DNA from 2 places in the Arthrobacter sp. TJ-178 genome. Region 2 is predicted to be linked to the other one. Evidence: riboswitches for the same ligand, from Rfam matches in the RefSeq annotation. Region 2 holds a riboswitch; the other holds the start of a gene.
What was found. Region 2 has a riboswitch for cyclic di-AMP ahead of AC4D2Q_RS16800 (NlpC/P60 family protein). Riboswitches for the same ligand answer to the same signal wherever they lie in the genome.
Positions count from the first base shown of each region.

Region 1 (4,401 bases), on a different contig from region 2:
GCGGACAGTTTGCGCTGCAGCGGATCTTCACGGCGCTCGGGGCCAACGCCCTGGACTATGCCCGGTCGCTCGTGCGGTTCTCCGTGGGGAGCAGCGGACGCGTTGCTGTGATTCGCGTCGCCGATGACGGAGCCGGATTTCCGCCAGGCTTTACCCGGCAGGCGTTTGAACGGTTTGCCTCCGTACGAAACCGGGAAACGGGCGGCGCAGAGGGCGACAGCGCAGACGGAGACGGCACCGGCACTGAAGGCAACGGCGCTGAAGGGGACGGAACCGAAGGGGACGGCGCCGGCGCAGGAGAAGAGAACGTGGCGCCGAGACACTACGGGCTGGGGCTCGCCCTCGTAGCGGAAATCGCTGCCCGCTATGGCGGCAGTGTCCGCGCCCTCCCGGCCGGAGGAGGACCCGCAGCCGCCGGCCGCTCCGGCGGCGTGGTGGAAGTTCGCCTTCCCCTGGCCGGGGGACGGCGCGGGGTCTAAGAATCTTCGAAGAATCGGCTCCGAAAATAAGAGTGTCAGCACATCCACTCTTCGAAAGGTGCATGAAACGATGGCATTTCGGGACAAGGCCAGGGGCCCGCTGGGATGGATCCTGGGCGTAGTTGGCGGTCTGATCCTGTTGGTCGGCTCCTTTTTTGCCGGTATGGCCACGGCCGACACAACTGCGGATTCGGAACAGGCCTCTGTGACTGAACAGCAACAGGAGCAGCAGGGCCAGGAGTCCGAATCCGAGTCTGAGTCTGGCGCCGAGACGCGGCACGAGCGCGACGGCGATGGCGACAAGGCAGAGAAGGACAAGGCAGACAAGCCAGACAAGGCGGATAAGGACAAGACGGATCAGGGAACTGAGACAGACCCGGACACCCAGGAGGAGAACTCAGACGGGGAATCCGCGCCGGATCAGGGCAGGAACGACGGCGACCGCAAGGTGCGCGACGATGAGGGAGATGTCCGCGGCGACGGCGACGGGCCTGCCCGCGACGGCATGACCGAGGACGGCCCCGGGCACGGCCACGGCGGCCGGCATCACTCTGACGCTCCGGACGCTCCGGACTCCCAGGAACAGCAGGACGGCCCGGAACAGCAGGACTCCCAGGACGGCCAGGACGGTCCGGAAGCCTGACTCCTGGCGGACCTGACACTGCGCGCAAATCCGCGCACATCCACGCACGTCGAACTAAACGCTCAACGGCAAAAAGGAACGCCCGGCCAGCTGGCCGGGCGTTCCTTTTTATGGATCCATCAGATTGCAGGTCCGTTCGCTTCCCGCGCTCTGATGGGAGCTAGTGCGTGATTACGCTACGCGGTAGTACACGGCGCCGGAACCAACGTTGGCGCTCTCCAGTACAGTCTGGTTGCCGCCCCATCCGCTGTGGATGGCCTGGCCGTTGCCTGCGTAGATGGCGATGTGGGCAACGCCCATGCCGCCGTCGGCGTAGTAGGCGATGTCGCCCGGCTGGGGGTCGGAAACCGGGGTTCCGTAAGCAGCAAGCTGCGCGGGAGCCAGGTCGCCAACCGAGTGGCCGGCTGCCCGGAGGGCAACCTCAACCAGAACGGTGCAGTCCTGGGCGGCACCCATCTGGGCGTATGCGGAGCTGAGCATGATGGCGTTGGTGCCGCTAGCAGCGGGAGCGGCAGCCGGCGTCACGGAGGAAGCCTGCGTGCTGAAGGTGCTGAAGTCGGCCACGGCGGCGGTCTCTTCCACCGGAGCGGCGTAGGAGACTGCAGCGGGAGCGTCATAGGACACTGCTGCAGGAGCATCGTAGGACACTGCAGCCGGTGCGGCGTAAGCAGCTTCAACAGCAGCGCCGCCGGCGTACGTGATGACATCGCCGGGGTAGATGATGGAATCCAGCGAAAGGCCGTTCAGCGCCAGGATGTCGTCAAGGGTGACGGCGTAGGTGCTGGCGATGGCGCTCAGGGTGTCGCCGGACTGGACCACGTGGGTGGATGCTGCGGCGGGGGCAGGAGCCTCAACCGGAGCAGCTGCGGGAGCTACCGGAGCAGCCGGAACGGCTACAGCAGCAGGGGCGGTGTAGGACTCGGTCGAGTCGTTGGCGATGACGCCTGCCGAAGCGGGGCCGGCCATGCTGAGCACCAGGCCGGAGCCTGCTGCCAGGACAGCTGCTGCGGTGCCGATGGTGCGGGCCTTGCCGGTGGTGGCGTTTGCAAGTGCAGTCCACAGTCCGGTGTTGTCGGCGCTGTGGGTTCCACGAGTATTGTTCAACAAAATAAGTTACCTCTCCCGATACCTGCGAGGTGAGCTGTCGGATGCGGATGGGAGTCATCCGGTCCGCCGAAGAAACCTCGGCTGACTTAACCCCAAGGATTCATAAGGAACCCGTAAGTGGTTCCCCCGCCTCTGCCGAAGTGTGAAATCTGTGGACCTTGACCAGCGGCAGAGCTAGGTAACAAGTCAAGGGAGCCGCTTCAGATAACGGCATGAGTACTACCGTACAAGACGGTTACGGGATGGTAACTATTTAGTAACGAAGCTCGCACGGAGGCGTGAGTGGCACCTCTGGAGTGGCCTGTGGGTGCCGGCACAGGAGGTTCCCAAACCCGCGTCAGCACGGGGATTTAGTGCCGTTTAGGTCCCCGGATACGCCTGGGTCCGCAGGTACGGCTAAGCCCGCAGATACGCCTAGGTCCGCAAATACGCCAACGTGGCCAGTACGCGGCGGTGGCCGCTGTCCGACGGCGAGAGGCCCAGTTTCGCGAAGATGTTGCCGATGTGCTTGCTGACAGCTGTCTCGGATACGGAGATGGTCCGGGCAATGGCGGTGTTGCCCAGGCCCTCGGCCACCAGCCCCAGCACTTCAAACTCGCGGGGAGTCAGGGACCGGATGGGGTCCAGGGTGCTGCGCCGGCTGAACAGCTGGGCGATGACCTCCGGATCCATGACGGTTCCGCCGGCCAGGACCCGGCGCAGGCCCTCGACAAAATCGCCCACTTTGCCCACGCGTTCCTTTAAGAGGTAGCCCACACCCTGGGCACCGGAGGCCAGCAGCCGGCTTGCGTACCGGTCCTCAACATAAGCGGACAGGACAAGGACCGGAAAGTCCGGCACCCGAGAGCGAAGTTCCAGGGCAGCGCGCAGCCCCTCGTTGGTGAAGGTCGGCGGCATCCGCACATCAAGGACGGCGCCGTCGGCACTGCCGGGTTCAAAGCCTGCCAGCAGGTCCTCGGCATTGTCCGCGGAGCCAACCACCTCAAATCCCTCGCCCTGCAGCAGCAGCTCAAGCCCCGCGCGCAGCAGAGCATCATCTTCGGCGATCAGAAGGCGCATGGAAGCTCCACCCTTAGTTCGGTTGGCCCGCCGGGCGGACTGGTCAGATACAACGTGCCGCCGAAGGCAGCAGCCCGGCGGGCAATTCCGGCCAGGCCGGTGCCGGACCCGGCCGCGGGGTCGCCGGCCCCCGCAACGGCAGCGCCGCCGCGCCCGTCGTCGTTCACCCGGACCACCAGCACATCCTCGCGCGGTGCGGTTTCTGTGCGCAGGAGCACTTCGATGTGCGAGGCGTCGGAATGTTTCGCTGCGTTGGTCAGGGCTTCGGCCAGGACAAAGTAGGCGGCGGATTCCACCGCTGCGGGAGCACGCTGCAGTCCCTGCACGTCCAGCGAACAGCTGATGGGGGACCTGCTGGTCAGTGCCGATGCCGCTCCGTCCAGGCCCAGCTCATCCAGGACCGGCGGATAAATGTCGTGTACCGCTTCCCGCAGACCGGCCAGGGCTTCGGTGGCGGCGTCCTGGGCACGCCCGATAAAGGGCATTGCGGCAGCGGGATCACTCTCCGCCGCCCGCTGCGCCAGCCCGAGCATCATCACCACTCCCACCAGCCGGTTCTGCGCTCCGTCATGCAGCTCACGTTCGATGCGGCGCAGCTCTGCTGCGTGGGCCGTCAGTGCGCTGGCGCGGGCAGCGGAGAGATCCTGGATCCGGCGGGCGAGCTCGTCATACCGGCGGGGCGAGAGGATCGCCAGCGTGCCGCCGCTGAGCCGGCGGGCCATCCACGGCGGCAGCAGCCAGGCGGCAACGCCGTAGACGAGGCCCAGCAGGACGGTGAATCCTGCGGCGGGCCAGCTGGTCACGGGAACTACAAAATCGAGCGGCGCGGACTGCGGAAACAGCGGCCACCACGGTGCCGTCCCTATATACAGCACGGCGGCCAGCGGCAGGGCCACCGCAAGACAGCCGGCCAGCAGCGCAAAAGCACAGTGGAACAGCAGCCAGGAAACATCCCGCTTGGTTTCCGGTGCACTGACCAGCGCCGCCAGCTCGCCGAAATTCTTCCTGCCCTCCAGATAACGGCGGTCAAAGGGCACGACGGCGCCGGCATAGCCTGCAGCGCGGCCCTGGGCCCGGGCAGCGAGCAGATTGAGGGTTCCCAGCAGACGGGGA
Region 1 is NZ_JBZCNK010000003.1:86,130-90,530, forward strand. Features, by position in the region: gene AC4D2Q_RS09935 (sensor histidine kinase) at 1-479, shown strand, start outside; gene AC4D2Q_RS09940 (hypothetical protein) at 550-1,122, shown strand; gene AC4D2Q_RS09945 (LysM peptidoglycan-binding domain-containing protein) at 1,294-2,226, opposite strand; cyclic di-AMP (ydaO/yuaA leader) riboswitch at 2,235-2,387, opposite strand; gene AC4D2Q_RS09950 (response regulator) at 2,644-3,288, opposite strand; gene AC4D2Q_RS09955 (sensor histidine kinase) at 3,276-4,401, opposite strand, start outside.
Region 1: it holds a riboswitch for cyclic di-AMP, as region 2 does, so the genes downstream of both, AC4D2Q_RS09945 (LysM peptidoglycan-binding domain-containing protein) here and AC4D2Q_RS16800 (NlpC/P60 family protein) in region 2, are expected to answer to the same signal.

Region 2 (4,401 bases):
TCCAGCGCCTCCTGCAGTTGGGGCGGTCCGGCGACAGCCCGTTCGGCAGCACCGGATGCTGCTTCCAGGGCAACAGCCAACAGCGTTCGCCCGGAGGACTGAAGCAGCGCCTTGGGGGTTCCGCCCAGGCGCGACGACCTTCCCCCGGCCAGCACAATGGCGTTGAACGAGGGCATTGCCGTATCCATCACCGGCATCAGGCAGCCGTGCCGGCATCGAGGAACTGACTCCACTGCGGGGCCGGGCGCTCCAGTTCGCGGATTTGCCAACGAGCCCCGCGGGGCGGCTGGGGATGGATGCGCAGCTGCCATCCGAGCTGGTTCAGAGTCCTGTCTCCCTTGGCATTGTTGCAGCGCAGGCAGCAGGCAACCATGTTCTCCCAGCTGTCCTCTCCGCCCCTGGATCTGGGCAGGACGTGATCCACGGTGGAGGCGGCCTTGCCGCAGTATGCGCACTGGTGCAGGTCCCGGCGCAGAACACCCCGCCGGGTAACGGGGGTGCCTTCGCGGTAAGGAATTTTCACGTATCTGTGCAGCAGGATCACCGAGGGGCGCGGAAGAATTTCCGTGGGTCCCACCACTGGATCCCCACTCTCGGCAATAACACTGGCCTTCCCTGACAAGACCAGCACCAGCGCCCGGCGGAAGCTCACAACGGCCAGCGGCTCGTAGCCTGCATTCAGAACGAGAGTGCGCATGCACATTCCTCTTCGCCTGCGGTCCTTCGGCGGGAGGTTGCCCGCCGCGGTTGACGGTACTTCACATGATCTATGGAAAGAGTATGCCCGGATCCTGCTCTTCGCCATTTTCGGCGCCGCCCGGCGGTTTAAACGGATCAAGGGTTCCTCCCGGAGGAGAAACCCTTGACCGCTGCTGGCGAACCGGCAGGCAAACTGTGTGTAGCGTTTTCTAGCGGACGTGGATGTACACGCCGCCCGAGCCCAGCTCTGCCGGAGCCACAACAGTGGAATTACCGTTGAATCCACCGTGGATGGCTTGGCCGTTTCCAACGTAAACAGCAATGTGGGCCATGCCCATGCCGCCGTCGGCGTAGTAGATCAGGTCGCCGGGAACCGCTTGGGAGGCGCTGACCGTAGTTCCCAGAGACAGGTAACCGGCGGGCCAGTCATGGAAGCTGATGCCGGCGGCAGCCAGTGAGTTGGTCACCAGCATGGTGCAGTCCTGTGACACGCCCAGCTGCGCATAGGCAGCGGCGGCGATGGTCGCAGCAGTGCCGGAGGAAGCAGCCGGAGCCGCTTCCGGCGCCGGGGCCGCCGCCGGAGCGGAAACAAAACCTGCCGGTTCCATGGCCGGAGCAGCTTCTTCCGTCAGCACTGCCTGGGCAGGTGCCTGTGAAGGAGCCTCGGCCGGCAGCGGCTGCGCTGCCGGCGCTGCCTGGGGCTCGGTTGCCTGCGGCTGCGCAGCAACAGGCTGCACTTCCTCAGACGGAGTTTCCTCAGGCTGCGCTTCGGGGGCCAGAATGACGCCGGCCACGGCCGGACGGTCAAAGCTCACCATGGCGGTTGCGGGAACCATCAGCTGCGTAGACGCCGCCAGATCCAACGTGCTGGTTTCCGCGCTGCGGACCACATCGGAACCTGTTGCGTTGGCCGCAACGCCGGTGCCCAGAACCAGGCCTGATGCGGCAACTACCACAGCGGCCTGACGCCCAAAGGTTCCGGCGTTGGCGGACACTGCCTGCGCAAGCGTGCTCAGCGCAGCGGTACGCGCTGCGGGCGCCCGGTGACGGGCGCGCTCAGTTGTAGATGTCATGCGGGTGCAATCTCCGTTATCTGCAACAGGGCTTAGCTGACGCGGACGAAGCTTGCGCCGCCGAGGTAGGACAGCGGGTGCAGCACGGTGTTCATACCGTCGAAGCCGCCGCTGATGACCTGGCCGTTGCCCACGTAGATGGCTACGTGGCCGGAGGTGATGACGAGGTCGCCGGGCTCGGGCGAGCCAACAACCGAGCCGAAAGCGTAGAACTGTGCGGGGGCGAGGTCGCCCACCGACTTGCCGACGGAGCGCAGTGCATTCTCCACCATGGCGGTGCAGTCCTGAGCAACACCGAGCTGCGCGTAGGCCGAAGCAACGAGTGCTGCGCCGACGCCGCTGGTTACCGGAGCCGGTGCGGGGGCCGGAGCCTGAACCGGTGCGGGAGCTGCAGCGGCGGGTGCCGGGGCAGCAGCCTGGGCCTGAGCCGGCGTGTTGGCCGCGGGGGCCCAGTTGGCAGTGGTGGCTGCCAGCGGTGCGGAAGCCTGCTGCGTCTGAGCGGCAACTGCCTGCTCAGCCTGAACAGCCTGCTCGGCCTGAACTGCAGCGGCCTGCTCAGCCTGAACAGCTGCCTGTTCCTGAGCAGCGGCTTCAGCGGCGGCAGCCGCTTCTTCTGCTGCGATGCGGGCGCGGTAGTCCGCTCCGGAAACGGAGGAGACGGGCTGCATGGTGGCCAGCTCAAACGGTGCCTGTGCGGAGACAGAAACAGCGCCGGTTGAAGTTACGACACTGAGCGGGGTGGCTTCGAGTACCTGGCGGTCGGTGCTGGGGGCTGCCTGGGCGGGAAGGCCTGCAGCGAGGACGAGGCCTGAAGCGGCAACGACGACGGCGGCCTGGCGGCCGATGGTTCCAACATTGGAGGTGACGGCCCGGGACAGTGCTGAAACGGGGCTCGACTGGACTGCGGACGCGCGACGGCGGCCGTGAGCTACTGATGACACAAGTTTGCCTCTCCCAATGCCTACGAGGTGAGCTGTCGGATTCGGATGGGAGTCACCCGGCTGCGTGGGCGGTAAGGCCCGTGCAACTTAACCCCTAGGGTTTCTTTCGAAACCCGAATGTGGTTCCCCCGCCTCTGCCATGCGATGTTGCGAACGGACCTCAAACAGTGGCAGAGCTCGGCGATCTGTTCGAGGGTGCCCGACCTTTGGCCGATCAAGCACGAGGACGACCCTACAACAACATTTGTCGAATGTCACGTTCAGGTCACGAAATGGTTATCCTGCGGTCACAGCCAACCGAGCGGGTCAACGACCTCGCCGTTGACCATCACTTCAAAGTGAAGGTGGCAGCCCGTTGAGGCGCCTGTGGTGCCGCTGGCGCCCACCAGGGCGCCGCGCTCCACCTTGTCCCCCACGGCCACAGCCAGGCTGGACATGTGGTTGTACGTGGTTTCCACGCCGTTGCCGTGATCAACCACCACGCGGTTTCCGCCGCCGAAGTCGTGCCAGCCCGAGAAGGTTACGGTGCCGGCTGCGGCAGCCGTGACATCCGTGCCGCAGGCAGCGGCAAAGTCCTGGCCGCGGTGCAGCTCGTCTGCGGCACCGGTGATGGGACTGACGCGGTAGCCAAAGCCGGACGTCTGAACGAGCTCCGAGGCCAGCGGTCGGGCAAGAGCGCCCGCGGATGCACCGGCGGAAATCTCCGCACCGGACGCCACAGCCACGTGGTGGAGCTTTGCTTCCGGGTCAAACCGGCTGCTCAGGGCGGGCCGGTCAAAGTTAACGGCGGCTGCGGGATCCGCTGAAACTACCGGCGCTTCCACGGCGACAGGCTGCATTTCCTGGGCTGGTTCGCTCACGGCTGCGGTGGTGGGGACCGCAGCAGTAAGGATCATGCCCGAGGCTGCTGCGGTAATGGCGACTTTTTGTGCGGCACCGCCGATGGAGCGGTTTCTGGATTCTGCTCGGCGGCGGCCGGATCTGGGGCCGTTGTCCGGGCGTGGAGCGGGGGCCGGGGCAGACGCGCGGCGCCTGCCCGGGGCAGCATGCTTCGACAAGGTATACCTCTCTCATATGCCTGCGAAGTTAGCTGTCGGATTCGAGTGGAGAAACTCGGCCCCGCATTCAGCGACGGGCCGCACCGTCGATGCGGGGGCAGTGCTGATGCTGGAGGCTTCACCCCAAGGCAGCTCAAGCTGCCGGTGATGGGTCCTCCGCCCCTGCCTGAACTATGTAATTCCGGGCCAGTGGCAGGGTTCGGCGTAAGGCCCGGATAACGGTGTTATTTCAACGTCAGTAAGTCACTATAGGTGAAGATGCCCAAAAGAGACCATTTCGTTATCCGAGTGTGGATACAAACACGTGGGCAGCCACCTCTGGAGGAAGTTCCAGGGCGCCTTCGATTCCGGGAACGCGCACAGAAATGTAGCCCGCCACCACTTCGGCACTGATCTCCGCTCCGGGGCGCAAACCCGCCTCATCGAACTGGCAGAGCAGTTCCGGTTCCACCTGGACCGGTTCGGCCAGCCGGACCAGCTTCATCTTGGTTCCCGGCTCCGCCTGCGCCACAGCGGAAACGAGGTTGGTCACGCCGTCGTGGAACGGTTCAGCGGCCACGCCGCCAATCTCGGCGAGACCCGGAATGGGGTTGCCGTAGGGCGACTCCGTGGGATGCCCCAGCAGGTCGT
Region 2 is NZ_JBZCNK010000007.1:91,433-95,833, forward strand. Features, by position in the region: gene mobA (molybdenum cofactor guanylyltransferase) at 1-176, opposite strand, end outside; gene AC4D2Q_RS16790 (HNH endonuclease) at 197-697, opposite strand; gene AC4D2Q_RS16795 (NlpC/P60 family protein) at 909-1,772, opposite strand; gene AC4D2Q_RS16800 (NlpC/P60 family protein) at 1,805-2,713, opposite strand; cyclic di-AMP (ydaO/yuaA leader) riboswitch at 2,717-2,882, opposite strand; gene AC4D2Q_RS16805 (M23 family metallopeptidase) at 3,001-3,609, opposite strand; cyclic di-AMP (ydaO/yuaA leader) riboswitch at 3,774-3,986, opposite strand; gene AC4D2Q_RS16810 (iron-dependent transcriptional repressor DtxR) at 4,052-4,401, opposite strand, start outside.